Regions from separate parts of the Shewanella livingstonensis genome, predicted to be linked through region 2. Evidence: riboswitches for the same ligand, from Rfam matches in the RefSeq annotation. Region 2 holds a riboswitch; the other holds the start of a gene.

Region 1 (15,988 bases), 2.2 Mb from region 2:
ATTCACCTCGGATAAGCACTGGGATATCAGTAGGAGCAACTCGATCAACTTGACGGAATAACTGTTGCATTACATCCGATTGGTACGCAGGTTGTTCGGGGTCTTTATTCGATGGCTCAAGCTGTGGAGCGTGATGCTGTTGCTTTAATTTAGATAAGCCGATGCCATGACCCAAGCACTTATCTAATCTTTCAGGATCAATTGGGCTAGTGCAAAAGTCCCAAGCAAATTGGGCAATAAAAGTGGTAATGTCGGTATTGTCCAGCTGAGCTTTATTGATAAGTACAATAATATGGATCCCCTGGTCTAACTCTCTAGCCAGGTAATTGATTTCATTAATAGTATTTTCTTTTCGTAGATCGATTAAGCATAGAGCACAATTGATGGGTATTTTATTTTTATCATATTTGTCAATATAGTGAAGCTCAAAGTGTAATCGAGAAAGTACATCATTTAGCTCATTACACTGAGAACCTGCCATTAATAATGGTTCCATGTTGATATCCTTTCAATATAGTGAACACAATAGCGCCAACACCAGCGTGCTAACACAAGAATAGCCTGTGCATCTTATCTATAGGTATAACTGGATAATGTGACTTAAATATAAACCCCGAATAACTTAACTATCAATCCAGAGTATTGCCTAATTGCTCATATCATCGGTAACTAAGTACATAGAAGGAAGCGATTACTTACAACAATATTATTATTTGACTCAATATCAATATACAAGCAGAACCACACTTCGCTCACCTTCAATCATCTTTGCATTCGTTTCTAAGCCTAGATTAACCGCAACAATGACCAAATTCAGTATATCTGTTATCTCAGCTATATCTTTTTATGGTCTTAGTATGGTTGAGAAGCATCAATAGTATAGAAAAAATCAGTAATTAAATTAACATCACGATAAAGTTTAACCGCCCAAACACATTATCTAAATAAATTCATCACTCAAAAAAAACTTACTAATATACAAGTATTAAAAGGGTTATTAAATCGGCTAAACATCTGTGTTATAACTGTAACTTAGACTTACCTAGAGTCAGTCTAGTGGGCAATAAAGTTGTTAAACTCGACCCCAAGATGGGTATTTAGGGTCCTAAAGGAACCGTTATGATTAAACACAGTGCTTTTATAATGTTAAGTTCATTGGCATTAGTCACGTTATCGAATGCAGTTATTGCAGGGCAACTCCCAAAAAACGTCGAAGAGATGCGTGTATCGAAGGCTGGGCAAACAATGCCTCATGTAGTTAATCGCTATCAAGCTATCAGTGATACTCTGGAGGTTGAGTTAAGCCACTCCACAGATGAATTAGCTGTGACTGAAATGGCGGCGCATCAAGGGCATAGGTTATGGCAGCAAGCTGTGCGAGATGTACAATCTGGTCACAGTGACGATCGCTCCTTATACTGGAGTCGTTTAAGTATGCGTAACGTCTTAAAACAAGAACGAGCTGGATTTAATCTGGCCGACTGGCAACGAGATATCTTGGTCAAAGCGGTAGAGAAATCCTCTCGTGGTTTTAGCGATATTGAATTCTCACCCGACAGCCAAATTAATATTTTAGTAACCGGTTTTGACCCGTTTTTTCTTGATAGAAATATTGGCCAAAGTAACCCGTCAGGTTTAGCCGCGCTAGCATTAGACGGGTATCGTTTTAAAGTGAATGGCAAAATGGCTCAAATTGAAACGGTAATGATCCCAGTTAGATATAGCGATTTCGACAATGGCATTATTGAATCATTACTGACGCCTTTTTATCGAGACCACAGTGTCGACATGGTATTTACCATTAGCATGGGTCGTGACAATTTCGACATTGAGCGTTTTCCTGGACGTAACCGCAGTGCAGAAGCTCCAGACAATTTAAATGTATTAACCGGCGCCAGTCATAGCAACCCTAAAGCACCATTATTTAACGGTGGCACCTCAAGTGATGGTAAATTAAATGGTCCAGAGTTCGTGCAATTTTCGCTGCCGGTTGAAGCTATGGCAGCAGTAAAAGGCCACTGGAGTGTTAATGATAATAACCAGATTAACACGTTATCTAGAGGGCAATTTAAGGCGTCATCACTGGCTGAATTACAAAATGAAATTTCAGTAGAAGGTTCTGGTGGCGGTTATTTATCTAATGAAATTTCCTATCGCAGTATTTTACTTCGTGACCAATTTAACTTGAATTTACCGGTAGGGCACATTCATACTCCACGCATTAAAGGCTACGATTCACAAGTAGAATCGGATATAGTTGAACAAATAAGAGCCATGATAGCCGCAGCGGCCAGCACACTGTAATGCCAATAGACTAATATAAAATGTCTATGCTTTACTTGCTTGAGTCTGTTATTGAATATTCCTGTAAGTGAAGCATTTCAGCATGTTTAAAAGTATTTCTAATCTCACCCAGCGCGCGCACCGAGCGCTAACGCAAAACGTTGACACAAATAGTTCCTCGTTATCAACGCCACCACAGTCGAACCGAGCGCTTAATGTCACCATCAATAATCCACTTCAATTACAAATTTTAGCCAAAATAGAAACCGACTATCAATTAGCCGAACACTATTTTAAACGCCCATTCTCACGCCCTAGCGTTCATTTTAGCTTGCGTGGTAAAAGTGCCGGCACAGCCCATTTACAGGCCAATAAATTACGCTTTAATCCTGTATTACTGGCCGAAAACCCAGAAGTGTTTGTAAATGAAGTGGTACCACATGAAATCAGCCATTTATTATGTTTTCATCTATTTGGTAAAGTAAAACCTCATGGTAAAGAATGGCAAAGCGTGATGCTAACAACATTTAATATTGCTCCAAAAACTACTCACCAGCTCAATACTCAGTCTGTCAGCGGCCAACAATTTGAATATTTTTGTGGCTGTGGCAGCATCCACTTAACCATAAGACGTCACAACAGAGTTGTCCGCGGCCAAACCCAATATCGCTGTCGCCGCTGTCAACAAACATTAAGCCCTTTTAACCCTAAATAATCTTTGCTTGGAATAATAAACGGTATCAATTGCGTCATCGCATTCGATGGCTTAACATCAGCCAAAATGACAGGCTAAGCCTGCGCTGTAATGATATTTTTATTAATTTTAGGGTTTATTTTGCGCTTATCATCCACACACTCTTGGCTATTTGGGGTGTCGCTTTTTTGCGGCATTTTTTCATCAACACTTATTGCTGCAGAACATCCCAGCAGCTTTGGTAAAGCAAAAACAATTGCCAAAAAGATTTACCAACAATACTTACCTCTCAATACTTTTTATTGTGGTTGCGATATCGCTATAGCAGGCAAATTATGGCAAGCAGACCATGCTAGCTGTGGTTATAAAGTCAGAAAACAAATTATTAGGGCTAACCGTATTGAGTGGGAGCACGTTGTACCCGCATGGGAATTTGGCCATCAATTACAATGCTGGCAAGACGGTGGCCGAAAAAACTGTGGTAAAAACAACAAACAATTTAAAAAAATGGAAGCCGATTTACACAATCTGGTTCCTGCTGTCGGTGAAGTAAACGGGGATCGCAGTAACTTTCGTTTCAGTGATTGGGGCGGAAAAGCCAATCAATACGGACAATGTGAGATGATTGTCGACTTTAAAGGCCGTAAAGCACAACCACCACAACGTGCAAGAGGTCCTATTGCTCGAACTTATCTGTATATGCAACAAACATATGGTTTGCAAATCAGTAATAGCCAACAAAAACTGTTTGCTGCCTGGAATAAAATGCAGCCGGTTAGCACCACAGAATGTCAACGTGATACCTTAATCGCAGCTAACCAAGGTAATCATAATGATTTTGTATTCAAACAATGCCAAAATAACGGCTTAGTTCGTTAATTAGCGATCTAGCAACCCTTGAATAATTGGTTAAAAAAGGTCAACACTGATGAGAGTACCACGCATTTTTCAGCCCCTAGACAATTTACAACAAGGGCAAACGCTTCAATTAGATGAAGATGGTGTTGCCCACATTGGCCGAGTATTGCGAATGGGAATGGGTGACCACATCATCTTGTTTAACGGTGATGGTAATGATTATTTAGCCGAAATAATTGAAACCAGTAAGAAATCTATTTCTGTCACGGTCCTAAGTTGTGAAGCTAACAATAGTGAATCGCCATTAAACTTGCATTTAGGTCAGGTGATTTCACGCGGTGACCGAATGGAGTTTACGGTTCAAAAGTCCGTAGAGCTTGGCGTAACCACCATTACACCGTTATTTTCTGATCGTTGTGGTGTCAAACTCAATGGTGAGCGCTTAGAAAAAAAACTGCAACAATGGCAAAAAATTGTGATTAGTGCCTGTGAACAATCTGGCCGCAGTATCGTACCGGTTGTCCGCCCAGCAATGACATTAGCTCAGTGGTGTGAAGAATCAACCGAAGCGTTAAAACTCAATTTACATCCAAGAGCTTCACACGGCATTAATGGCTTGCAGTTAACCGGTCAACACCACAAAGTAAGATTACTCATAGGCCCTGAAGGCGGTTTATCCGACGAAGAAATTGCCATGACCGAAACCCAGCATTTTACCGATATATTATTAGGGCCAAGGGTGCTACGTACAGAAACGGCATCGTTGACAGCCATTACCGCATTACAAGTTAAATTTGGCGATATTGGTTAATTAAAACTAATATTTTCTCTACACATTATTTAAGGATATACACATGATTAAGCTCGGTATTGTTATGGACCCTATTAGCGACATTAACATCAAAAAAGATTCGAGCTTTGCGATGTTATTAGACGCACAAGCACGTGGCTACCAATTGTTTTATATGGAAATGCATGACCTTGCGATGGTTAACGGCAAAGCCATGGCCACTATGCGTGAATTATCGGTTAAGCAAGATGCTGATCAATGGTTTACCTTAGGCGAGTCTGTTGATACTCCTTTGGCCGAACTTGACGTGATATTAATGCGTAAAGACCCACCATTTGATACCGAGTTCATCTATGCCACTTATATGCTTGAACGTGCCGAAGAAGAAGGCGTATTAATTGTTAACAAGCCGCAAAGTTTGCGTGATGCCAATGAAAAATTGTTTACTGCATGGTTTTCTGAGTTCACTCCAGACACCATAGTGACTCGCGATGCTAAACGTATCCGAGCCTTCCACCAGCTAAAACAAGACATTATTTTAAAACCATTAGATGGCATGGGCGGCACTTCTATTTTCCGAGTGAAAAAAGATGACCCTAATGTTGGGGTTATTATCGAAACCTTAACCAGTTATGGCCAACAATACGCTATGGCTCAAGCATTTATTCCTGAAATTACTCAAGGCGATAAGCGTATTTTAGTGATTGACGGTGAACCAGTACCTTACGCACTCGCGCGTATTCCAATGAAAGGTGAAACCCGTGGTAACCTGGCCGCTGGCGGCAGCGGTGTGGCACAGCCATTGTCAGAAAGTGATTGGAAAATTGCCCGCGCAATTGGACCTGAATTAAAAAAGCGTGGCCTTATTTTTGTCGGCTTAGATGTGATTGGCGATAAGTTAACCGAAATCAATGTAACTAGCCCAACTTGCATTAAAGAAATTGAAGCAGCATTTGACGTTAACATTACGGGCATGCTCATGGATGCCATCGAAGCCCGTATAAGCCAGAAAAAATAGGATTATTCATGCATTATTTATCGACCTGCCAACAAATAATCAGCAGATTAGTATTGGTATCTAGCTTAGTCGTAACAGGTGCAATGGCCGATGAAGTCATTATGTCTCCTGTAGTAGACAACACCACTAGCAATAATGTACCAACAATTGGTCCATCAAGGCCGACAAACATTATCATTATGATTGGTGATGGTATGGGACCCGCCTACACCACAGCCTACCGTTATTATAAAGATAACCCTGAGACCGAAGAGATTGAGCAAACGGTTTTTGACCGCTTACTCGTTGGTATGGCAAGTACCTACCCGGCTTCTGTCAGTGGTTATGTTACCGACTCTGCGGCATCGGCAACTGCATTATCTACTGGGGTTAAAAGCTATAATGGTGCAATTGCAGTCGACACTGAAAAGCGTCCATTAACGACCTTAATGGAGAAAGCTAAAGCATTAGGCTTATCAACAGGCGTTGCGGTGACCTCTCAGGTAAACCATGCTACACCGGCTGCATTTCTCGCTCATAATGAAAGCCGCAGTAATTATATTGATATTGCAGAGGCTTATTTAACGTCCGATGCGGATGTAATTCTTGGTGGTGGTCAGCAATATTTCACCCCAACATTACTTGAGCAGTTCAGCGCGAAAGGTTACCAACACATTACTGAGTTCTCCCAGCTTGAATCGGTTACTAACCCAAAAGTATTGGGACTATTTGCAGATGTGCAGCTGCCTTGGGTCATTAACGACAAAAAGGCGCATAAGCTTAGTCATATGACCCAAAAGGCATTAGATTTGCTATCGCAAAATAAGCAAGGTTTTGTGTTACTAGTGGAAGGCAGCTTAATTGATTGGGCTGGCCACAGTAACGATATTGCTACTGCGATGAGTGAAATGGATGAATTTGCTTCTGCTATTGAAGTGGTTGAACAATTTGTTCGTCAAAGTAAAGACACACTTATGATTGTAACAGCAGATCATAATACTGGTGGCTTATCCGTTGGCGCAAACAACAAGTACGAGTGGAACCCACAGGTTCTGCATAAGGTTAAAGCCAGTCCAGATGTTATTGCAACTCGTGCTATTGCAGAAGATAATTGGCAGCCTTTAACGGCAACATTATTAGGTTTTACCCCAAACGAAGCACAATACAGTCAATTACAAACGGCTCGTATGCAAGGCAATGAACCATTGTCTGTTGCACTGCGTAAATTAATTGATATTCAGTCAAATACCGGTTGGACAAGTGGCGGTCATACCGCTATGGATGTTCAGGTATTTGCAGCAGGTCCTGGCGCCAGATTATTTAGCGGCCATCAAGACAATATTGATATTGCGATTAAAATGTTCAGTTTATTACCTGAATAGGTAAAAACGCCTTAATTAATACCTGCGACTATAACGACACAATCCCTACCCTTATGAAGGTGGGGATTGTGTTAATATCAGCGTGTTTATCTTACCTCTAGCATTATGAGCATCCAACGTGTTAACAAATCCTTCTCAAGCCTTAATCAGAAACAGCCAATATTTTGATCAGCAGAATGTATTAGTGCTTAATTATGAAGCAGATATTTTTGCACATCATTGTCTTGATTTTGCTCACAATGTCACCGCCCTAGCACTTGATTTTAATCATCACCTTATATTGTCATCTTATGCCAATGACAAACTCCAGTGCCACTTTGGTCATCAGCTGCCAGAGTCATTTGCGGAGACAAAATTTGATACTGTCATTATTTACTTTCCAAAAGCAAAGCCGTTAATGGGTTATTTATTACAACTCGCCGCGCAACATTTATCTATTGATGGTCAATTAATCATTGTTGGTGAAAATAAAGGGGGAATTAAATCGATTGCCAAACTAACACCAGATTATTATTCAGTCCCCATAAAACAAGATAATGCCCGTCATTGTTTAGTGTATATCAGTTATTTAACGCAAGTAGCACCAGCATTAACCCTCAGCGATTGGGTAAGCCAATACCCACTAGAGACTCCACAAGGACAATTACAGATTTGTAATATTGTTGGCGTCTTTAGCGAAAAACGTCTCGATCAGGGAACGGAATTATTACTGTCGCATTTACCTACTAACTTACACGGCAGAGTACTCGATTTTGGTTGTGGCGCGGGAGTCATTAGCGCAGCATTACTCAAAGCCAATCCAGAGTTAACCATTGAATGTATTGATATCAATGCAATGGCTTTACTTTCATGCGAATTAACCCTCGCAGCCAATAATATGCACGCTAAGGTCTACCCTTCTGACGGGTTTAACCAAATTAACGGTAAATTCGATGGCATTATTTCCAACCCTCCATTTCATGATGGGTTAACCAGCACCACCGATATTGCTACACAATTTGTTCAACAAAGCGCAACACGACTAACATCACATGGCATATGGCAAATTGTTGCTAATCGCCACTTACCTTACTCAGAGACTATTGCGGCTCATTTTGGCAAAGTGAATGTGTTAGCTGAAAACAATAAGTATAAGTTGTACCTTCATCAACGCTAACCTTAATAATGCTCTTCATATTATGCCGCTTCACTTATGAATGACAAAGCTAGCTTACTGCTGGAAATGCAGATAAATATCAGCTAAATTGGCTTAAAGGTAAAATAACGCACATTTTCGGATTCATTTGATTGGTATTCTATTTGCCTGTTATAAGCTGATATAAAAATAAAAACAAAGGATGTTATGTTAGAGCCTTCATTAGCCGCACTAAGCGCAGATAAAAATAAAGTGGAATTACGTATAATTCCCAATACCCATGGTCCGGTGTCAGCAGAGGATATCAACGCCTTACTAACACAGTCCGCCTTCGCCATGTTGTTTCCTATTGCACCGGCTATTAATAAAGCAGTAACTGAAGTTAATGCCCTTTGCGGTCAAAACCCTGGTAGTCACGAATTATTTTTTACCATCGCCGAGCGCAAAGATGGGGCTGTGAGCATCAGTGTCAGTGATGATAAAATGCAAGCCAGTATGAAAATTACCTCCGCTTGGGGTGGCAAAGATATCACCCTACCCGACATACTTAATACTCTGAAAAATCAAAAAATTAAAATGGGATTAAGTAAACCTAAGATCATGGCATTAATGCAGCGCTTGTCGATATTACCGCCAGGGGAAAGCTGTGAAGGTATCATAGCTTGCGGTAAAGCTGCCGTTAATGGTGAAAATGCCGTATTAACTCGAAAAGTAGCTTTAGCTCGTGAGCGCTTATTACAACCACAAGAACGCGAAGACGGCTCGGTCGATATGCGTAATTTAGGCGCACTTATTACGGTTAAGGCCAATGATATATTGATGGTTAAAATCCCCTCAACTCTAGGCAATCCAGGTTTTAATATCCACGGTGATGTGTTGCAACAAATTCCTGGTAAAGATAAATCTATGGAACCAGGCACTGGCACCAGCCTTCACTCCAAAGATCCAAACAAACTCATCGCCACAGTGTCAGGTCAGCCTGTTGAAAACCGCACCGGTATGCAAGTGGACGATATGCTGCAAATTAAGGATGTTGACGTTCGCTATGGTCACGTTAACTTTAAAGGCAGTATTTTAATTACTGGTGATGTGCACGAAGGTATGCAAGTAAAAGCAAGTGGTGATGTCACTGTAATGGGCTTTGTTGAGTCAGCTTCAATTGAAGCGCAAGGTGATGTTATTGTCAGTAAAGGCGTTATTGGTCGCTTAATTAAAGATCAAAAACTCAGCACGACAATTAAGGCGACCGGACAAATTTGCGCCCAGTTTGTACAATATTCACAATTAGAAGCTCTCGGCAATATTTTAGTGACTAAACAGTTACTTCACAGTCACTCAACATCAGGTGATAGCATTACGGTCAGCGACGCTCAAGGACGACGGGGTGATTTAGTCGGCGGTACAGCTACTGCTGCTAAAGGTATCAGAGCCATTGCATTTGGTGCAACAGCCAGTACCAAAACTGAACTGTTTTGTGCCATGCATCAAGGTGAATTAAAGCAACAGCTTAAAGAGTTAGATGACAGTATTAAAGGCATGGTTGTTGCGGGTTTAGCGCTAGAAGCGAGATTACGAAAATTGCCACCAAAAACCGAATGGCAAAGTGACGTTGGCATGATTGAGCAAGTTAAAATGATGCTCGACCAAAAAAATCAGATGGCCGAAGAACGCATTAAAGAGGAAGTAGAATATACGCAACACTTTAACGAAGTTGAAGGCTATTATAACAATTATGTCATCAGAGCTGAAAAGCACATCTTCACCAACGTCGAAATTCACATTGGTAACGCATTTAATCGTACCCAACGTGAACATGGTCCGTGTATTGTCAAAAACGTCAATCAAGAAATCTCATTCGATTACAGCAATCGTTAACGGGTAGATTAAACCAAATATGGGTAAATAGATAAACTATGCAACAAGTACATTGGCCTGCAATACTCAAGTTTGATCAAGATGATGAGTTAATGTATCTAGCTAATAAACAAGATTGGTTGAGCTTTATTTGTGCCAACCAATTTACCCTTCAAACCAGCGATAAACTTATCGATAGTGTCGGTCATGCCTATACTATTCAAACGCATGCGCAGCAATCTAGCAATACCTGCGTGGCTGAACTGCCTTCATTGGTTAAGCAGAGTCAAGATGTGAGTGTATTACAGTTGCTACCTCTTGTGCGTCAGTATGGTCAATTTCAAGGCCATTGTTGCAGTGCAAAAATAGTCTTTACCACCATTGAACAAGGTATCGCGACCATCGCCGAATTAGAACAGCTTTATTAAACTCGCTCCCAAAATGGAGTTAAGCATAAGTAACCTGCTGATTATCGTTACTGATATTAAATTTACCGATTATTGATGATGGCTAATGTTTATCTTAATCATCCGTTATACATTAACACCTAAGATGGCGAATATAATTGTTGAACCCATTGAGCAACACTCACCGCTCTGGCAAAATGCCATTATGCTCACCGTCCATAAACCCTGAGAATCCTTAATGGAATTACTAAATATTGAATGTCTAGGTAAACGTCTGCGACTAGAAGGCTCGATTGCGGGTTGGCAGCAACTTTATTGGGACAATCAACTGGTATCGCAAAAGTCTGCTAGTGCTACCGACCAAGCTTTTCATATCCATTCATTTGAACTGACAACTCAAACGTCCGCACCAATTGAAACCGATGCCAGCGAAGGCGTAATGGTTTCACCCAATATAGGTGCATTACCAGTACGATTAGAAATTGATGTCAACTGGCAACCATTTCAACTTGATTATTGTTTATTAATTGAAGATGAGCTTATTACCCAAGGAAAGCGAACCGTTGAGGATATTGAACGTCAGACACCTGAAGTTGTAGCCGTAAAAAATCAAAAAATCAGTGTAGTTGGACTTGCTTCATTAGGTTTTAAACTGTTAAAAAGCGCCAAAGTGGTAAAAGTCCTTTTTGCGGGGGCCAGTGTTGCCGCCTATTCTTGGCTATTTTCATTTGAATTTGCCTTAGCACTCATCGGCTGCTTAGTGTTCCATGAATATGGTCATATTCGAGCCATGAAGCATTTCGGCATGAAAACCAAAGGTATCTATTTAATTCCTTTTGTTGGTGGCTTAGCGTTAAGCGATGAGCGCATCAACACCCGCTGGCAAGATGTGTACATTTCGATAATGGGTCCCACTTTTGGACTGATTTTATCGATTATCTGTGTAGGACTTTATTGGATAACCGGTAACGTATTTTTTGCTGGATTAGCCGCATTTAACGCCCTACTAAATCTATTTAATTTACTGCCCATTTTGCCTCTTGATGGCGGCCATATTTTAAAAAGTATCAGCTTTTCGATGAATAGTGTTGTCGGTCTAGTTGCTTGTATTGCTGGCGCCGCTATTGGCGTATTCATTAGCTATAGCTTAGGCCTTGCTTTACTTGGTTTTCTATTGCTTATTGGCAGTGTCGAGATTGTATTTGAGTGGCGTGGGCGCCATCAAAGCCATTTATTACCCTTAGATCGCTACGGACAAATCTTCTCTACCGTATGGTATTTACTCACAGTAGCCAGCTTAGTAGGGATTATTTGGTACTTTGCAGGTTCAGGCGATGAAATGCTAGCCATTCCATTGCAAATTTTAGGCAGTTAATCCTGTTTTGTTGCTACCAATATAACCTAGCCTCATGAATTGCCAACTTAACACGCCTGCAAATTGCAGGCGTTTTTGTTTCAATATGGCCAGTTATGTTGAGGGTATAGCAAACACCTTAGTCATCACCTTATACAACTCTGTTCCTTGATGAACAGACGCTGAAGCAAAATGTAAAATAGGCACACAATCCATGGGAAAACTAATAGCTTGATAAACCTGCTCAGATCCATAAAGATCCATTCGCAAAATGTTCACTAATGGCTGCCCAGCCGTTAATGGTTTTCCTACCGCTGCGCAATACTCAACTAAGCCGGCTTTAGGTGCATGAAACTTTTTGTAATCTCGTAAGTAACAACCAAAGCGCACCATTTTTGCAGGGTTGATTTTATTAGCAATCACACCACGATAGCTTAAATACGCCAATATGCCTTTGGCATCTTCTAAGGCATCAGCTAAATCAATCCGTTCTTGGCTGGCCAACTCTAAAGTAAATGCCGACACCGGTACCGAAAATTCACGTCCCTGACTCAATGCATACTGAGTTAACTGCCACCACGGACAAAATATCGCTTCATCCATCGCACCACCAAAACTATTGGGGATAATCAAGGTATACGGGATAGAGAAAAATCTGGCCGCATCAATATCATACTCTGGGCAGTATAAGTGTTTGCACGATTTAGGCCCGGTATGCAAATCAAGCACGATGTCGGCTTGGTGCGCCATAGTCTGCAAACTAACCGCTAACCGATGACCCGTAGATATCCCAAAAGGATTATCCAACCTAGCCCGACACGCTTCAACTAACATCGAACGATAAGCCAGAAACAAGCCATCATTGGTTAAGTGTTGGTGATCGCTATACCAAGCATCAACATCGACTTGGTGATCAAAATACTCTCGGTTCCAATTAACGCCGGTAATAGGATCGAAGCGGCCTAAGGTAAATTCGCCACTTTTTTGATTAATCCCTAACGGATTAGCCAATGGTGCAAACCTTATATCACCCAGTACCTGGTAGCCTTCTAATAAGGTCATCAGTTGATAAATTACCGCATTACCCTGCACTTCAGCACCATGAACATTGGCCTGAATATACACGCTAGGCGCGGATGAATTGCTGCCTGAGAATGAAAATAACGGCACGGTCAATGCGTGCCCGGTCGCCAGCTCTCCGACCTGTACCGATGACTGGATAGCTTTAGTCATATCATCACTCAAACAAATTTTGGTGCAAAGCATTAACCACTTGCGCCGCCTCAGATTCGGCCACCAACACACATAAATTATGCGGACTGGCGCCTTGGCAAATCATTCGCACATTGTGGTTTTCAAGCACTTTAAACACCCGACTACAGATGCCAGCCGTCGAGGCTATCCGATTACCGATAATGGCGATTAACGCTAAATCTTCCTCAACTCTTACACGACAATGTTGCGATAACTCTTGTAGTAATGACTCACTGAGTAAACCCTGGCCGCTTGAATCAGAACCCGTTTTATCTAGGGTTAACGAGACGTTAACTTCCGAGGTGGTAATTAAATCGACTGATATTTTGTGCCGCGCCAAGGTCGCGAAGGTTTCAGCCAAAAAGCCCTGAGCATGTAACATTTGCAAGCTATGCAAGTTAAGTAAAGTTTGATCGCGGCGCAATGCCACCGCTCTAAACACTGGAGTATCTTCCACTTGATGGCGTATCCAAGTACCCCCCATTTCTGGCGCTTTACTTGAACCTACAAACACCTGAATTTTTTGTCTTACTGCCGGTAAAATAGTGGCGGGATGTAATACTTTAGCACCAAAGGTTGCCATCTCAGCTGCTTCATTAAAGCTAATTTCAGCAATCGGGCGGGCATTAGGGGCTATTCGTGGGTCGGTGGTATAAATACCGGCAACATCGGTCCAAATCTCAACCGCTGTAGCACAGAGCGCTTCGGCAAGTAATGCCGCAGAATAATCACTGCCGCCACGACCTAACGTGGTTGTTCTGCCATTATCATCAGCACCAATAAAACCTTGAGTGACAATCACATAATCTGTAAGCAGTGGTTGTAGAAAGTCACTAGCAAGTGTCGCTATCGCTTCAATCTGTGGTTCTGCACGACCAAAATGACTGTCGGTACGTAACACTTGACGCACATCGAAATAATTGGATGCGACGCCTTTTTCACGGATAACGGCAGAAAATAAAATCGATGAACATTGCTCGCCAGTAGACAGTAATTCGTCCATCACCGCTTTGCTGCGATCAAGTTCCAAGGATTCACTTAATACCGACATCCGGCTAAGAATTTTATCAATACTGGCAGCCACATCTTGCGGACGACCTAATTCATCTAAAATCGCATATTGAATTTTGGCAATTTGCTTAAGTAATACCAAGCGGCGCTCGTCATTAACGTTAGCCTGGGTTAACTCAACTAATAAGTTAGTTACGCCACTGGAGGCACTCACGACCACAAGACGAGTGGCTTGATTAACTAACACAATATCTGCACAACGGCTCATAGAGGCGTAATCAGCAACTGAAGTACCACCAAATTTGGCGACGACTAATTCAGGACGACGAATATCAGAAACAACGGTCTCGGTAACCGTTTTAGGGGCGACAGTTTCAGAAATAATACTCATATAGATGCCTCCGCAGTTTGCGAAAGACGACAAAACAAGATGTGATTTACTAACATGATATACGCTCCGAACACACTACGTTCGAAGAGCCTGGTGCTAAGATAACGCACCCTTATAGAAGGGAAACAGCAATCATCACCAGAAGCTCTCCACCAAAAAAATAGGTGACAATCGTTAGGATTCAGCCTAAACGACCGATATCAATGTTTGCCAAACAAACTGATACCTCGGCGCTAATCTCCATCATAAGTGGTCATCGGATTGGCATCCTCTCACTTACTACCTAGTTAACGCTCCTCTTCTGCTCCTCCCGAAGGAGGACGTTGAAAATAGCAATAAAAGCCCTAACAAGTCAATCAGCAAACGCAGTAAAAATAGACTATTTTATTAAAAAACAGTGTTGTTATTGAACATTCTGTTGTGAAAGTCACCCAACTACGATTGTTCTTTATTACGAAAAAAAGACAATAAAAAGACAATACGCATCACAAACCCAATATACATAAGACAATGGCTTGCTCATTGTCTCGAATATCGATCCAAATTATTTGTTAGTGCTTAAGCCGTTAGATTTACCTCATCACTCATCTGGTGGATGAACTAATCTCCGGTAGTTCACTCACCAGGCGCAATCGATTATTAAATACACCCATTTGAATTTCAGGCTTTATGGTATCAAGACAAGCAATCAAAGATAATAAACCTTGATTGACGTAGTAAATTGCATGTTGATTAAACTCTCTACCAAGCTCAACTGCCTGTTCTTTATCAATAAAAATAGCCCAACTCTTTTCCATGTATGACAGATCAGGTGCTGCACCAATTAATCCGCGATAGGGACTATTATATTGTTGAATTTTAGATTGAAGCTGACGATCAAGTAAACGATTTTGACTAGGCGAGAGGATAGAACCCCGGGGGTTATGAGCAGTAACAATAGCAAATGGGAAATCACCAGAAAGGCGTTGAGTGAACAAAAAATGAGTCGTTTGATACTCATTCCACAATGTATCGATAACATTTTCCATAATAAATTTTCGTCAATTAAGCCAAAATTAGTCTAGCAGATAGGTTGGACTTCGAAAAGGTTTGCGATCTAAATCACAAGTATGATATTTAAAAGCTCTTTACTATTATAGTGTTAGCCGTGTTAATCTTTCATATACTCGACTGTTATATTAATTTTTTAACATTTAATTTGTTAACAAATGCCTAAAACGAGTACAATAACCATTACGAACTATTAAATCAGTGTAGCAAAGATGGTTACATGCACCTCAAAAAATCAGCAAATATTGTTGTGAGTGTGATGATTTATTGAAGTAAAGTTTACAGTCGTACTAAATTTGTTCTACATTTGATAAAAGATTAATACGCATAAATAAGTTTGTTATAGAAGGAACTATCTTTCTAAATTGCATTCATAGTAAGTAAGCTTAGATACAACCAATTTTACACCACTTTTTACACCGTTATGCATAAGTGCAAACACGTATCTTGGCATAATAGTAATGAATCGACACAAGCAGGCTCAGTAACCAGTATTTAGTGTTACGTAATAGAGTTTATAGAGAGTGT
Region 2 (15,988 bases):
TCACCCACACAATATGGCCGCTTCGGTCAATAAACACGGTTGTCGGTGTACCCGTTACGCCATAGAGCTTAGCAACTTCATCGCCTAAGACTAATGTGTTCATTTTTAGCCCTCGGTTTAGCAAGCTTTGTCCGGGATTAGCATCAGCGTCTTCGTTAAAACTAATCGCTATCATTTGCAAGTCAGTGTCTTGATAGTTAAGTCGCAGCTTTTCTAAACCAGGTTGCAGCTTTTTACAATATGGACACCATGTGGCCCAAAAATGTAACACAACCGGTTTACCGGCATAATCATGAAGAGTAAAAGATTGGCCATCAGCAGTTTTTAACTCAAAATCAGCAGCAACAGACTCATCCACTTTCGCTACAGCATTCGCTGCGCCGAAAGGCATAAAAGACAACAATAACAATACACATACATTCACTACAGGCCAGACTGATTTCATAATGTGTCCTTTTGATAGATTATTCTTTTGACTGTTCAACTTAATAGACCGGACAATGCAGATTATATATTCATGAGGATGTCAAAAAACGGATTCACTCAGCTTTGTTGATCTTTCCAAGCCTGAAGAAGGTATTAATCCAGATATTAGGACTCATACATTGAACAGTAAATAAATCGGTACATTTAATACATCAAAATAAGTTTACGCTTACGTAAAAATAATACTGAGTTTTTACTCGAAATTGGTTATGTTAGGTAAACTAACATAATCTGATTGGACCAGTGGCAAGATTATATCTTGTTGCTGCGACCAAACTTGAATACCCCATAACCAAGGAATGACCTTATGCCTATTTATCAAGCTCCCCTTCGTGATTATCAATTCATTCTGTCTGAGCTGCTTAATGTCTATAAACAAACTGATTTACGCGGTTTTGATGAGCTAGATGCAGATCTCACTGATGCGATTTTACAAGGTGTCGCCGATTTCACTACCGACATCATGTTGCCACTCAATGCTAGTGGTGACTTGGAAGGCTGTAAACTGGTGGATGGCAAGGTCATTACTCCTACTGGCTTTAAGCAAGCTTATAAGCAATATGTTGACGATGGTTGGGCCACATTAACGTGCGATCCTGAATTTGGCGGCCAAGGCCTACCAGAAGTTATTGGCACCTTTGCCACCGAAATGAAAACTGCGACCAATATGGCTTTTGCCATGTATCCAGGGTTAACCCATGGTGCTTATTCGGCGATTCATGTGCACGGTAGTGATGCATTAAAGCAAAAATATTTAGCCAAATTGGTCAGTGGTGAGTGGACTGGTACCATGAACTTAACTGAGTCTCATGCCGGTACAGATTTAGCCTTATTACGCACTAAAGCGGTTCCTGCGGGTGATGAGTTATTTGCCATTAGCGGTGAGAAAATCTTTATCTCATCGGGCGATCACGATCTTGCCGACAATATTATTCATTTAGTATTAGCTCGCCTACCCGATGCGCCAGAAGGTGTGAAAGGTATTTCATTATTTGCCGTGCCGAAATTTTTAGTTAATGCTGATGGTAGCCTAGGCAAAGCGAACACCCTGAGTGCGACAGGTCTTGAACATAAGATGGGTATTCACGGTAACTCTACATGTGTAATGCATTTTGACGGTGCAATAGGCGAATTGGTTGGCGCCGCGCATCAAGGCTTAAAAGCCATGTTTACCATGATGAACCAAGCGCGTTTAGGTGTCGGAATTCAAGGTTTAGGCGTATCCGATATTGCGTATCAAAATGCCTTGGTTTATGCCAAAGATCGTATACAAGGACGTGCATTAAGTGGCGTTAAGCAACCTGAACAAGCCGCTGACTCATTATTAGTCCATGGTGATATACGACGTATGTTGTTATCACAAAAGTCGTTCAATGAAGGTACACGTGCGTTAATGGGCCAACAAGCATTATGGCTTGACCAAGTAGAACGTCATACCGACCCAGAAAAAGCCAAACAAGCTAATGCTCTTGCGGCATTGTTTACACCAATTGTTAAAGGCTTTGTTACTGACCAAGGCTTTAAAGCGTGTGTCGATGCACAGCAGGTTTATGGCGGTCATGGTTATATTAACGAATGGGGAATGGAGCAGTATGTGCGTGATATTCGTATCGCGATGATTTATGAAGGCACCAATGGGGTACAAGCTCTTGACTTAGTTGGCCGTAAATTACTAAGCGACAAAGGCGCAGCCTTAACGTTATGGTCTGGCATGGTAAAACAGCTAATTCAAGAAAATACTAGCAATGATGCGATGAAGCCTTATATTGCGGGGTTAATGGACGCGGCAGGCGATCTTGAAAAAGCCACTGGCTTTATCGTTCAATCCGCCAGTAAAAATCCAGATCTTATAGGCGCAGCATCAATGCCGTATATGCAACTCTTTGGTATTACCGCACTCGCTTGGATGTGGACTCGCGTTGCAGCAACCTCATTGGCAGCATTAGAAGCCGGTACTGAAGAAGCCGAGTTTTATCAAGCTAAGCTTAATACTGCAAAATTCTTCATGAGCTATTGGGGCAGCCAAACTCGCAGCCTACGCAAACAAATTGAATCTAGCAGTGTTGATATTGTTAATTTCGCCGCAGCCGACTTTTAATCTCAACATGAGTGAATAAAGAGCGATAAAAATTGTTAAAAAGCCGCTTCAAGTAATATTGAAGCGGCTTTTTTTATTCTATCACTTTATTATATTGTGACTGTTGTCACCGTCATTAACCTAACTCAAATGTGTGTTTGGTAACTATTGATCCCACAAAAATTCGCGAAAATGCTTACGGCAAACCGACTCGTAACTTTCATTACCACCAATCTCTACTTGTTCACCTTCACGCATAGGATTGCCGTCATGGTCAAGGCGCACGACCATGTTAGCTTTACGGCCGCAATGACAAATGGTTTTCAATTCAACCAGCTTGTCTGCCCAGGCTAATAAGTAATGACTACCGGTAAACAACTCACCCTGAAAATCATTACGTAGGCCATAGCACAATACGGGGATATCGAGGTTATCGACAACATGCGTTATTTGCCTAACTTGCTCTTTACTTAAAAACTGGCATTCATCAATCAATACACAATGAATTTTTTGTTGATCATTAGACGTCGAAATTAGCTCAATTAAATTGTCAGTACTACCAAACACCTGTGCATCGGTTTCAATACCAATACGTGATGACACTTTGCCGACACCATAACGATTATCTATCGATGCTGTCATCACTAAAGTATGCATACCGCGCTCACGATAATTATAAGAAGACTGCAGTAATGAAGTTGATTTACCGGCATTCATCGCCGAATAATAAAAATACAGTTGCGCCAAAATGAAGCGTCCTAATGGTTAGCCAGATAATGGCGCTCATATTACCTTTTTTAACATCGCAACAACAAACAAAAATGCCGTATTCGTTATGAATACGGCATTTCTATTATGATTTAAACAAGGTATTTATCAAAAAATACACCATATTATTTAGGATTACTTTTTAGCCAAAAAGTGCAATATGACCAGGCTAATGACAAACATCACGCTACAACAAATTAATCCGGCGATTAATGAGCCGGTAAAGCCAAGCACAATATAACCAACAAAACTAATCAATGCCGCAATAAGTGCGTAGGGAAGCTGAGTCACCACATGGTCAATATGATGGCAGCTTGCCCCCGTTGATGACAAAATAGTGGTATCGGAAATAGGCGAACAATGATCACCAAATACCGCACCAGAAAGCACGGCTGCCAGCATAGGTAACATCATACTACTATCACTGCCCATCGCCATGTCAGCTGCGATTGGCAACATAATACCAAAGGTGCCCCAGCTGGTTCCGGTTGAAAATGCAGTCACCCCAGCCAATAAAAACAACATCGCTGGCAACAAGGCAAACGGAATATTATCAGTCGCTAAGCTGGCCATATATTTACCGGTTTCAAGCTGGCCAATAACGCTTGAAATCGTCCAAGCAAATAATAAAATATAGATGGCAGGTAACATTGAACGCGCCCCAACAGACATCCCTTTGAGCAGCATAGACAGCTCAACTTTTTGCTGAAAAGCTAATAATACGGTCGCAATAAAACCAACGACAGAACCAAAAAATAATGATGAGCTCACATCGGTATTTTCAAATGCCCCCAGTACACTAAACACTTGCTCTTTAGTCGCCAATGCATCTGCACCGCTAGAGACCATAAAATAAATAGTCGCAAAGACTAATATCGCAATAGGTAAAAATAAGCCAATCACTTTACCGGTATCTGCTTCAGGCAAATCGGTTACGGCTCCTGGTGGTTGGCCTTTTGATTCATCATATAAATCACCACGCAATGCATTTAACTCATGTCGACGCATTGGGCCAACATCTAAACTGAACGTCGCCACACACACCAATAATAATAACGAGAACACTGCATAAAAGTTCATTGGGATCATTTGGATAAAAACACTTAAATGTCCCGTATCAGCAAAACCATGTGCCGTTAAAATGCCGCCAATAAGCGCTATAATATAAGCTCCCCAGCTCGATACGGGAGAAATAACGCAAATAGGTGCGGCAGTAGAATCAAGAATATAAGCAAGTTTTGCGCGTGAAATATGGTATCTATCGGTAATTGGCCGTGAAATAGAGCCCACCACTAAACTGTTGAAGTAGTCATCAATAAATACTACACAACCTAAAAATATGGTCATTAACTTAGCATCGCGTTTATTACGGATGCGCAACTTGGCCCAATCAGCAAAAGCACGCGCAGAACCACTAACGGTAATTAATGCGGTGATCATGCCCAGCACAATCAAAAAGCCTAAAATATATACGTTCCAACTATTTAATGCGGCGTCTTTCCAAACCAGCTGACTGGCTGTACTTAAGATATATTCACCACTGCCTACCAATGAAAAGTCGGTCAGTAACAAGGCACCAAAAACAATACCTAACCCTAAAGACAGTAATACTTTACGGGTTAAAATGGCCAATGTAATAGCCACAAGCGGTGGCAACACAGAAAGTGCCGAATCGGCATAACTTATTATCATAATTTAATTATTTCTTCGTTGGATACGAATAGAGAAAAACTAGAAATAAGACTCACCATACACAGAAAGTATATGGGTTAACTTACCTAGTAGCACTCCACAGTAATACCCATTTAATATGAATATCATTCTTTTTATCATGTGATAAAAACACTATGACAGTACAGCCCCTTTCGAGAACTGGCCCAACAAATGAGAGCGATTGGCTCAGTTGTTTCGGCATTGCACCCTTTGGGGCTGAATTATTGGCATCACCCAATTCAACCTGACTATTATGCAATGCACCTCTACTTTCGTTATTTGTAATCATACATAGTCCATTACAAACAGCGCGGACATACAATCATAAACAACAGGTTCAATACCAGTAAAAAAGCACTAAACTGCGGCACAAATAACAATAACATTAACTATAACCACAATTACATAGCATTAGTTTAACGTTTTTAATTCAAATACACACTATCGTCCTGAACACAAAACACGCAACTGGCTAACAACATTGGCATACTTGCTCATAAAACATTCGTCTATTAAAAAAAGTCAATAAAAAAGGTTTCTACTTGATGAAGTAGAAACCTTTTAAAATCAACAACAGGCAAACCAAACTATCCATTAACCAAGCTGAACATTCAATATTAAACTTATGAATGTGTTATTAAACTAGATTATTTAACGCAGGAATCGCTTCAAATAAGTCTGCCACTAAACCGTAATCTGCAACTTGGAAAATAGGTGCTTCTGGGTCTTTATTGATTGCAACGATGACCTTAGAGTCTTTCATACCGGCAAGATGCTGAATCGCACCAGAAATGCCCACGGCAATGTACAAGTCGGGAGCAACAATCTTACCTGTCTGGCCAACTTGCAAGTCGTTAGGTACAAAACCAGCATCGACAGCAGCGCGAGAAGCACCTACTGCGGCGCCGAGTTTATCGGCTAGTTGCTCTAAAATAGCAAAGTTTTCACCGCTACCCATGCCGCGACCACCGGAAACAATAATGCCAGCATTACCTAGCTCAGGACGGGCTGATTCTGTTAACGATTGAGATAAAAACTCGGTACGAGCATCAATAACATGACTTAAGTTCACCGCTTCTGCACTGCCCGTTGATGCTACAGCATCAAACGCACTAGAGCGCACAGTCATGATTTTCTTAGCATCTAAGCTTTGCACTGTCGCAAGTGCATTACCCGCATAAATAGGGCGTACAAAAGTGTCACTGCTTACAACTTCAATCACTTCAGATATCTGCGACACGTCTAATAATGCTGCTACGCGAGGTAAGGTATCTTTACCTATACTGGTTGCGGCTGCTAAAATGTGTTCGTAATCAGCGGCTATTTCAACAACTAGTTTTGATACGTTTTCAGCTAATTGAGCGCTATATTGAGCGGCATCTGCCACTAATACTTTACTCACACCCGCTAAACTTTGTGCGGCACTCACCGCGGCAGAACAATCAGCACCAACAACCAGTACGTGAATATCACCACCAATGGCCGTTGCAGCGCTAACCACTTTTGCCGTATCAGATTTTAAGCTGACGTTATCGTGTTCTGCTAATACTAAAATGGTCATATTAGATCACCTTCGCTTCATTTTTTAACTTATCAACTAACTCTTCAACAGAAGACACCATAATACCCGCTTTACGCTCAACTGGAGGTGTGACGCTAAGTACTGTTTGATGCGCTCTTAAGCTCACACCAAGATCAGCTACAGCTATAATGTCTAATGGCTTGCGTTTAGCTTTCATAATATTAGGTAATGAGGCATAGCGAGGTTCGTTCAAACGTAAGTCTACCGTCACAATCGCAGGCAAAGGCATTTTCAACGTTTGTAGTCCGCCATCGATTTCACGCGTTACCGTAATCATATCACCGTCAATTTTGACTTCTGATGCAAATGTCGCTTGTGGCATATCGGTTAATGCAGCTAACATTTGTCCCGTTTGATTGTTATCGCCATCAATAGACTGCTTACCAAAAATGATCAATTGCGCTTGTTCTTTCTCTTGCACTGCTTTTAGCAGCTTAGCAATTGATAATGGTACTAATTCTTCATCAGTTTCAATATGAATAGCTCTATCAGCACCCAGAGCCATAGCAGTTCTTAGCTGCTCTTGCACTGCTTTTGCACCGACACTCACCACGATAACTTCAGTGGCTATACCAGCTTCTTTCAAGCGGACAGCTTCTTCAACGGCAATTTCGCAAAATGGGTTTAACGCCATTTTAAGGTTGGTCGTATCAACATTTGTGTTGTCAGCTTTTACCCTGACTTTCACATTGGCATCGACTACGCGTTTAACAGGCACCAATACTTTCATAGGGTTTCCTTCCTACACCTTAAATGTATATGGACAACACATTGGCGTTTGCCAATGCAAGATGGGTTAACTTTACGTCCTGCTAACGTTAACGTCAATCAAAGTCAAACGACTGTTTACATATTTTTTGTTCTTGTGGTGGCAATCAAACTAAACAAGCTATGGATCCTTAATTATTTAATGGCAGTGATTAATTAAAATTTATTTAATTAATCACTGATTTAATTTGATTCCATGTCAAATAGTTTCTATTATTACAACTATATTCAGTATTGATTAAGTTGCATTGGTAATAATCAGTGAATTAATATTATTTATATTAATCATATAGACTTAAATAAACCACATGCAGTACTGAAACTTACACGGAACGTTGGTAACTTTATCTCTTATAACTTTTTATTTTATAAATAAATCATTAGGAAACTACACAACATGAGTGACTTTTTAGACATACTAACCCACGGCCGTCGTTTCAAAGCTGCAGTAAAAGAATTGTCTCTTGATGATTTACGCGAAACCGCGGCTAAATTAGAAAAAATCATTACCGAACGTCAAGAAGAAGAGAAATTAGAACTTGAAGCCAATGCTGAGCGTAATGCACGTATTGCTGAAATTCTTGCTCAAATAGAAAATAGCGGCTTATCAATTGAAGATTTAGGTGAAGTGACTTCTTCAGCTAAAACGTCAACAAAAAAGCGTGCTCCACGTCCACCAAAATATCAAATCACCATTGACGGTGAATTAATTCAATGGACTGGTCAAGGTCGTATGCCTACCGTATTCAAGCAACAAATTGATAGCGGAAAAAATATGAGCGAATTTTTAATTCCAGGCATGGAATAATTATTATGGCTAACAGTTAACCATAAGGTTAGCTGTTAAAATAAAAAAAGAGCTTACTTCGGTAAGCTCTTTTTTTTATGATATTTGATCGCTTTATCATCGCAATGAGACAAGGTAAACTAGCTGTTGTTGATTCATTCCCCATTAATAAAAGGTTACGGCTATGACTTTTCCTCTTAAATATGCATTTATTGCTTCTGGCATAGCACTACTATTGAGCGCTTGTGCAAGTGATTACACCTTCAAAAGTAATTTAGACAGTAAAGCAATCAATGATTATTTTAAGGTCGGTGATGTACAACTATATGAAGGCAGTGAGCAGCCTAAAGGCAAATTTGAACTATTAGGGCTAGTTGAAGGTGAAGCCTGCCAAGAAACCAAACAAGATGCACCACCGCAAATGGCCGTTGCACGAACTAATGCCAGAAGAGCTGCAGCAGACTTAGGCGCTAATGGTTTTGTCGTTAAAAGCTGCTTTATGATTACGGAAGCGGACAATAGTTGTTTTAGTCGTGCACTTTGCGTAGGCCAAGCAATTAAAACGCCAACAGAAAAGTAATAATATAATATATTACCTACTTATAGATGATGAGTGTTCATATAACACTCATCAATATTGTTTATATTTGATTTACGATTCTCTTTCTCCGCTTAATTCAGGTATCGCATGAAACACGGCAACGATCAACATAGCCAAACAGATCCCATCAATAACCAATCTCACGTGCCGTTTAGCAGCCAATTAAATGCGGTTGCAATATGCAGGACACCTTATAAACAGAAGTTTGGTATTCCACGTCAACCTGGCTTAGTTAATGCTGTCGGTTATATTGAATTTGAACCAGCGTTTAATCACCTTGATGCAGTAAGAGGCATAGAACAATATTCTCACTTATGGTTATTATTCTGCTTTCATGAGAATGTAGCTCAAGGTTGGAAAACAACGGTTCGCCCTCCTCGACTTGGCGGTAATGAAAAGCTGGGGGTATTTGCCACACGCTCCACATTTCGTCCCAATGGTATTGGCCAATCAGTAGTGAAACTGCATGGGGTAGTTCAACGTAAAGGTAAAGTGTGCTTAGTGATATCAGGCATGGATTTATTAGACGGTACGCCGATTGTCGATATTAAACCCTATATTCCTTTTTCTGATGCCATATTGGATGCTAAAGGTGGGATTGCCCAAGACGCCCCTGAGTTAATGCCATTGATATATACCCCATTAGCGACCGAACAAATTAATCATTATTGCCAACAAGAACAATACCAAGATCTTGCTGAACTTATAACCGGTGTATTAGCGCAAGACCCTCGGCCCGCCTATAAAAAAGCCAAAGACGATGCCAAATTATACCAAGTCGCATTGTATGATTTAGATATATTTTGGCATGTTACCGCACAAGGTATCGAAGTATTAGAGCTTAAAGCAACCACAGTGAGATTGTTGAAGGATTAACCCCATGACAGAGATTGATTATCAAGCTCAACATAAAAAACGCTTATCGTGGATGCCATGGTTGTATTTCTCACTTAAACCTAAACATTTAGCGTGGGCAAAACCCTGGCAAGATGCTATTCAACAGTTGTTAAGTCAGCTCGAAACCATTCATATTGGTGAACACTGTTTTATTGCCCCACAAGCGCAGCTTTTTGCTGAACCCGGTAGAGACATCAGTATGGGTAACCAATGCATGATCGGCGCAGATGTGTTTATGCATGGACCAATCACCCTAGGTAATGAAGTGGCCATCAACCATGGCTGCAGCTTAGATGGCGGCCGTAACGGTATCAAAATAGGCGCCCAAACACGCATAGCCAATAACGTCACCATTTATGCCTTTAACCATGGCATGTCGCCTGACACACCTATTTATAAACAACCCGCGACATCAAAAGGTGTCGTGATTGGCCAAGACGTATGGATTGGCGCTCAAGCAGGTATTGTTGATGGCGTGACCATTGGAGATCATGCGGTTGTTGGCATGGGCAGCATTGTCACCAAAGATGTAGCAGACTATGCCATCGTTGCCGGCAATCCGGCGCGAGTCATTGGCGATAGACGTAACAAATAAACTCTAGTTGAGATAACGCTAAGGGGAATCAATAAAAATGAGATTATATTAAGTCTACTATATCAAACTTAGCATTTAAGCATCTAAAGCCTGGTTTTGAGTCGAATTAGCAGGTGACATCATTAATGCAGGTGCTAAAATGACCCTAATTCATAGCAACTATTTTGGACATTGGTAATGCGAGTTAGTAAGTACCTGCTTTCAACACAAAAAGAAACCCCTGCAAATGCAGAAGTGATTAGTCATCAGTTAATGTTACGTGCCGGTATGATCCGTCGTAATGCTTCAGGTCTCTACAGCTGGTTACCGTCAGGTTTACGTGTATTACGTAAAGTTGAAGCCATTGTGCGTGAGGAAATGAACAAAACAGGCGCTATTGAAATTCTTATGCCGCTAGTCCAGCCTGCTGACTTATGGGTTGAAACAGGCCGCTGGGACAAATTTGGTCCTGAGTTATTGCGCTTCCAAGACCGCAATAATCGTGATTTTGTATTGGGGCCAACCCATGAAGAAGTGATCACCGATTTAGTCCGTAAAGAATTAAGCTCTTACAAGCAACTGCCGTTGACACTTTACCAAGTACAAACTAAATTCCGTGACGAAGTTCGTCCACGTTTTGGTGTTATGCGCGCGCGTGAATTCTTGATGAAAGATGCTTATTCTTTCCATTTAGATCAAGAGACCATGGACAGTACTTACCATGCAATGCACACTGCATACAGCAATATTCTGACCCGCATGGGCTTATCATTCCGCCCTGTGCTCGCTGACACGGGATCTATTGGCGGTAGCATGTCGCATGAATTCCATGTACTGGCTAACAGTGGTGAAGATTTAATCGCTTATTCAACAGGCAGTGACTATGCCGCCAACATTGAAAAAGCTGAATCACCAATGCCAAGCCAAACACGAGCAGAGCCAACACAAGCAATGACGTTAGTGGATACGCCTAACGCTAAAACAATTGCTGAATTGGTTGAACAGTTTGGTTTAGCAATAACCCAAACAGTAAAAACGTTAATTGTTAAAGGCGCTACAGAAGAAACACCTTTAGTGGCATTAGTTATCCGTGGTGACCATGAGCTTAACGAAATCAAAGCCGACAAGCTTGAATTGGTTGCCTCACCGTTTGAGTTTGCTTCTGAAGCTGAAATTCGTGCAGCGGTGGGTGCAGGACCGGGTTCTATTGGGCCTATTGGCTTAACGATGCCAATCATTGTTGACTATAGTGTCACTGTAATGAGTGATTTTGCCGCGGGTGCTAACACTGAAGACAAACATAACTTTGGTATCAACTGGGAGCGTGATTTACCTTTAGCAACCGCCGCTGACATTCGTAATGTGGTTGAAGGTGAACCAACACCGGACGGCCTTGGCACTTATGCTATGGCTCGCGGAATTGAAGTTGGTCATATTTTTCAGTTAGGTACCAGTTACTCTACATCAATGAATGCCACCGTATTAGACGAAAACGGTAAAGCACAATTGTTATTGATGGGATGTTACGGTGTCGGTGTGAGCCGTATTGTAGCGGCAGCCATTGAGCAAAATAACGATGACCGCGGCATTATTTGGCCTGAAGCCATTGCACCATTCACGGTAGGTATCTTACCAATGAATATGCATAAGTCGCATCGCGTTGCTGATATTGCCGAAAAACTTTACCAAGACTTAGCGGATGCGGGTATTGAAGTATTAATGGATGACCGTAAAGAGCGTCCTGGTGTTATGTTTGCAGACATGGAACTGATTGGCTTACCGCATGTAGTGGTGATTGGCGATCGCAATATTGATGCTGGCGTATTTGAATATAAAAACCGTCGTACCGGTGAGAAACAAGACATTCCATTTGATGAAATCGTGCCATTTTTAGTTAAGGCAGCAAAGGGTTAGTTAATCGCACTACGATTATAATATCTTAAAATATAATATCTTAAAATCGCACCTATTTAGGTGCGTTTTTTATTGAGGTGAACAATCTTTACTCGATGCTTTTGATATAAATATCAACTTCAAAACCTTGATTAAGCCCTGAAACAATTTCAATCCGACCACCCAATTTCTGCGTCACCAAGTTATGTACAATAGACATGCCTAAACCCGTACCACCAATATTGCGTGCTGTAGTAAAAAAGGGTTCAAATATCTTACTTTTAACGTTTTCACTTAATCCTATCCCATTGTCTTTATAAAACATTTTAATTTCATCAGCGCATATTTCGGCGCCTAATAAAATCCTTTTTTGGCCAATAAAGTCACTGGGGAAAGCATGTCTAAAGCAATTAGAAACAAGATTAGTAAAAATTTGTGCAATCGCACCAGGATAAGAATGAATATACAGTTCAGGGCTTATTTGAATATCCAGTTGAATACCTTGTTTACGCGTCAATGGTCTTAATGGCGATGAGATTTGGGCTAAATACTCGGTTAAATTGACGTATTCTTTTTCGAGGATCAATTGATCTGCGGCGGTGCGTTTAAAGTTATGCACCAGCTCTGCTGCTCGCGATAAATTACGTTCAATAAGATACAGTCCATCGGTTAATGTCTCGATAAACTCTTCAAAGTCTTGTTGAGAAAGATCGCTTGCAACAAAGCGTTTTTTAATTTTATTAAGCTCATCTATACAATGACTTGTAGACGTAACAGAGATACCGAGTGGAGTATTAACTTCATGCGCGACGCCCGCAACAAGATTACCCAACGCAGCTAGCTTTTCATTTTCAATTAACATCGCTTGAGTTGACTGTAAATCGTTAATCGCTTTTTTCAGTTCTGCAGTTCTGTTATCCACTTCAGACTCTAACGCAGTATTAATCGTTTCCAGTTTTATTTGATAAGCTTTGACTTTTTTAGCATTGACCGCCCGTCCGTACAAATCAGCTAAAGAACTCACAAATGCTTGCTCGTCGTGGCTCCAATGCCTCTGCCCTCCTTTATATTCACAGCAGATAATCCCAATCATCTTACCGGCATGCCTAATAGGGCTATCCAGCATGGCGGTTATTGCATTAGGACGTAAATAAATATCGGCGAACTCACATGTCGCAGCATCGGTAATAGCATCACTAGCAGCAATAATTCTTTCGGTATCAAGGGCATTAAAATAACTAGGGAACTGAGAACGGGTTAAAGTAATATTATTTAGCTTAGTTTGATTATCAATTAATATGAAACAATCAATTGACTGATTATCTTCAGTTAATAACCAAATACCGGCTCTACCAATATTAAGGCCACGACATACAGATTTAATGATCAATTTAGATGCTAGATCTAAATCACCTAAATCAATTAATTCAGATTGGCTAACTTCTAACAACACACGTTCAAGAATTGGATTCATATTGGATAATTTTCATTTATTAATCGATCGATTAATCTGGCATTTGCTGCTGAATCGCTACAAATTGACTCAATAATACCAAACTGGCAGTACACATTTCAGGGTCAAATTGTTTACCTGACTGCTCGATTAAATAGTCTTTTACGTTTTCCTCAGTCCAAGCCTCTTTGTAACTGCGTTTTGAAAGCAAGGCATCAATCACATCGACGATGGCCATTATACGACCTTCAACCGGTATTGCATTCCCCACTAATCCACGAGGATAGCCATTACCGTCCCAACGTTCATGATGAGTGTAAGCTATACGCCCACCCATTTTGGCAATAATACGATTCGATGCCGCAAGTAAGTTGTAACCTTTTTCAGCATGGGTTTTCATGATCTCCCATTCTTCAGCGGTCAATTTTCCTGGTTTGTGTAAAATACTTTCTGGAATACCAATTTTACCCACATCATGCAAAGGGGCGGCATAACGCATCGTTTCAACAAAATCATCACTCATACCAATATATGCAGCCAACATTTCACTCATAACAGCCACTCGCCTAACATGAGCACCGGTTTCTTTACTGCGTTGCTCAATTGCATCGCCAATAATGAGAATCAGCTCACGCTGAGTTTGTTGGACATTTTCTTTGCTGGAAAGGTTTTCAAAGGTCAAACTGACATTCGCAGCAAATAACTCGAGAATCCTCACTTGCAGTGTTGTTAATGCAGTATCGTGCTGAAGATATAAAATACTGGTGACGTCTCGGCCAAACTTATAAAAGCCTACATAAATATTGTCGTGAACTATCGACTTACCAAGGCTAATAGCTTCAATAATATACTCTTTAACTTCACCCGGTAATGATTCGACATTGTCAATTTCACGATAACTGACCATATCGCCAGTGGCAGCCAGTAAATTCATGTGAGTATCTTGGTATAGATCTTCACGAAAACTAGTTAAATAGAGTGCAGAATTATTTAGATTCAGTAACTGTAATGTTTGCTCAAGTACGGCGCTACCAAAATTATGCAGTGTATTGCTTAATAATACTGAAGAAGAGGCTTCAATCACTTTCTCCATACCGCGTTGGCTTTGTTCAATGGTTTTAATGTCACGATATGAGCGCAAAGAAGTATAAACACATGATTTTAGCTTAGTGGCAGTTAATTCCGTTTTAGCCTTGTAATCATTAATATCAAACTCTCTAATCACCCTTTCTTCCGGAGCACAACCAGGCTGCCCCGTTCTAAGAATAATCCGTGTGCTGTGATTGTGTAATTCATTACGAATACGTTCAACTAAATCAAGACCAGCTTGATCGTTTTCCATTACCACATCAATGAATGCAAGCGCGATGTCTGGCTCGTCACGTAATAAGGCAAACCCTTCTTCAGCACTAAAACTGGAATAGAAAGCGAGCTTTTTACCGTCAAGTTCGAAATGGCTCAATGCAAATTTGGTTACATCATGGATACCTAACTCGTCATCAATAATGGCAATTTTCCATGGCGCAAGTAGTGTTACTTTACTTGCAGCATCATCAAGCGGTATTGCCGATTTTTTTTTAAAAAAAGCCACATGTCATCCTTAAAGTTGAATATAAACCGAATAATGTAGATAAAAACATGGTAATCGAAAAATAAATATACAACCTATGATGACCTTATTGATTAGTTATCGCACTTTGAATCATTAAAAACTATACGAATAAAATAACACTGTAGATCTCATCATTACTTTAGATATCTTGCTGTGCAATGGCACTCATGGTCAACTTTTATTTATTCATTTTGATAGGTTAGCATCAACAGTAGACAGCACTAAATTGATGCATAGGCAATAAATAGCATAGTCGACTTATTGGTAACTGGTGTATAACTTAAAAAGAATCCATACTAGAATTAAGCATAATTAACAGATCAAAGGATAGAGATTGTCAGTATCAACAGCATTGGTTTTAGGTGGTGGTGGCGCCAGAGCCGCTTATCAAATAGGCGTATTAAAAGCACTAGTGCAATTTTATCCCCGCAACCATAATGTCCCATTTGATATTATTTGTGGAACATCTGCAGGCGCTATTAACGCAGTATCGCTGGCAACCCACGCATCTTGCTTTCATTTAGCCATAAAAAAACTTGATTGGGTGTGGCGTCATTTTGAAACCCATAAAGTCTACCGCGCTTCCATACCTCAAGTGTTGAGACATTTAGGACGAATGGCAATTAAGGGCTTACAAGATGACAGAGTGAGCACTGATGCTGCCAGCCTTCTTGATAATCAGCCCTTACGAGAGTTGCTAAATAATCTTATTGATTTTAAAAGAATTGACCGCAATATCGGTAATAATGCACTTAAAGCAATCAGTATCGACGCCTC

What was found. Region 2 has a riboswitch for lysine ahead of EGC82_RS15600 (Na+/H+ antiporter NhaC family protein). Riboswitches for the same ligand answer to the same signal wherever they lie in the genome.
Region 1: it holds a riboswitch for lysine, as region 2 does, so the genes downstream of both, lysC (lysine-sensitive aspartokinase 3) here and EGC82_RS15600 (Na+/H+ antiporter NhaC family protein) in region 2, are expected to answer to the same signal.

The regions. Positions count from the first base shown of each region.
Region 1 is NZ_CP034015.1:952,985-968,972, reverse strand. Features, by position in the region: gene EGC82_RS04245 (sigma-54 dependent transcriptional regulator) at 1-496, opposite strand, end outside; gene EGC82_RS04240 (C15 family peptidase) at 1,120-2,304, shown strand; gene EGC82_RS04235 (SprT family zinc-dependent metalloprotease) at 2,387-2,998, shown strand; gene EGC82_RS04230 (endonuclease) at 3,089-3,856, shown strand; gene rsmE (16S rRNA (uracil(1498)-N(3))-methyltransferase) at 3,906-4,646, shown strand; gene gshB (glutathione synthase) at 4,690-5,643, shown strand; gene EGC82_RS04215 (alkaline phosphatase) at 5,745-7,004, shown strand; gene EGC82_RS04210 (class I SAM-dependent methyltransferase) at 7,123-8,160, shown strand; gene EGC82_RS04205 (DUF342 domain-containing protein) at 8,347-10,014, shown strand; gene EGC82_RS04200 (DUF4144 domain-containing protein) at 10,053-10,421, shown strand; gene EGC82_RS04195 (site-2 protease family protein) at 10,639-11,775, shown strand; gene EGC82_RS04190 (succinylglutamate desuccinylase/aspartoacylase family protein) at 11,869-12,987, opposite strand; gene lysC (lysine-sensitive aspartokinase 3) at 12,992-14,287, opposite strand; lysine riboswitch at 14,545-14,719, opposite strand; gene EGC82_RS04180 (DUF3293 domain-containing protein) at 14,995-15,438, opposite strand.
Region 2 is NZ_CP034015.1:3,605,760-3,621,747, forward strand. Features, by position in the region: gene EGC82_RS15585 (peroxiredoxin family protein) at 1-445, opposite strand, end outside; gene EGC82_RS15590 (acyl-CoA dehydrogenase C-terminal domain-containing protein) at 794-2,584, shown strand; gene EGC82_RS15595 (thymidine kinase) at 2,729-3,310, opposite strand; gene EGC82_RS15600 (Na+/H+ antiporter NhaC family protein) at 3,467-5,023, opposite strand; lysine riboswitch at 5,106-5,321, opposite strand; gene EGC82_RS15610 (electron transfer flavoprotein subunit alpha/FixB family protein) at 5,682-6,605, opposite strand; gene EGC82_RS15615 (electron transfer flavoprotein subunit beta/FixA family protein) at 6,607-7,356, opposite strand; gene EGC82_RS15620 (H-NS histone family protein) at 7,792-8,202, shown strand; gene rcsF (Rcs stress response system protein RcsF) at 8,366-8,761, shown strand; gene tsaA (tRNA (N6-threonylcarbamoyladenosine(37)-N6)-methyltransferase TrmO) at 8,870-9,658, shown strand; gene EGC82_RS15635 (acyltransferase) at 9,663-10,274, shown strand; gene EGC82_RS15640 (proline--tRNA ligase) at 10,452-12,167, shown strand; gene EGC82_RS15645 (sensor histidine kinase) at 12,256-13,620, opposite strand; gene EGC82_RS15650 (DUF3369 domain-containing protein) at 13,652-15,190, opposite strand; gene EGC82_RS15655 (patatin-like phospholipase family protein) at 15,546-15,988, shown strand, end outside.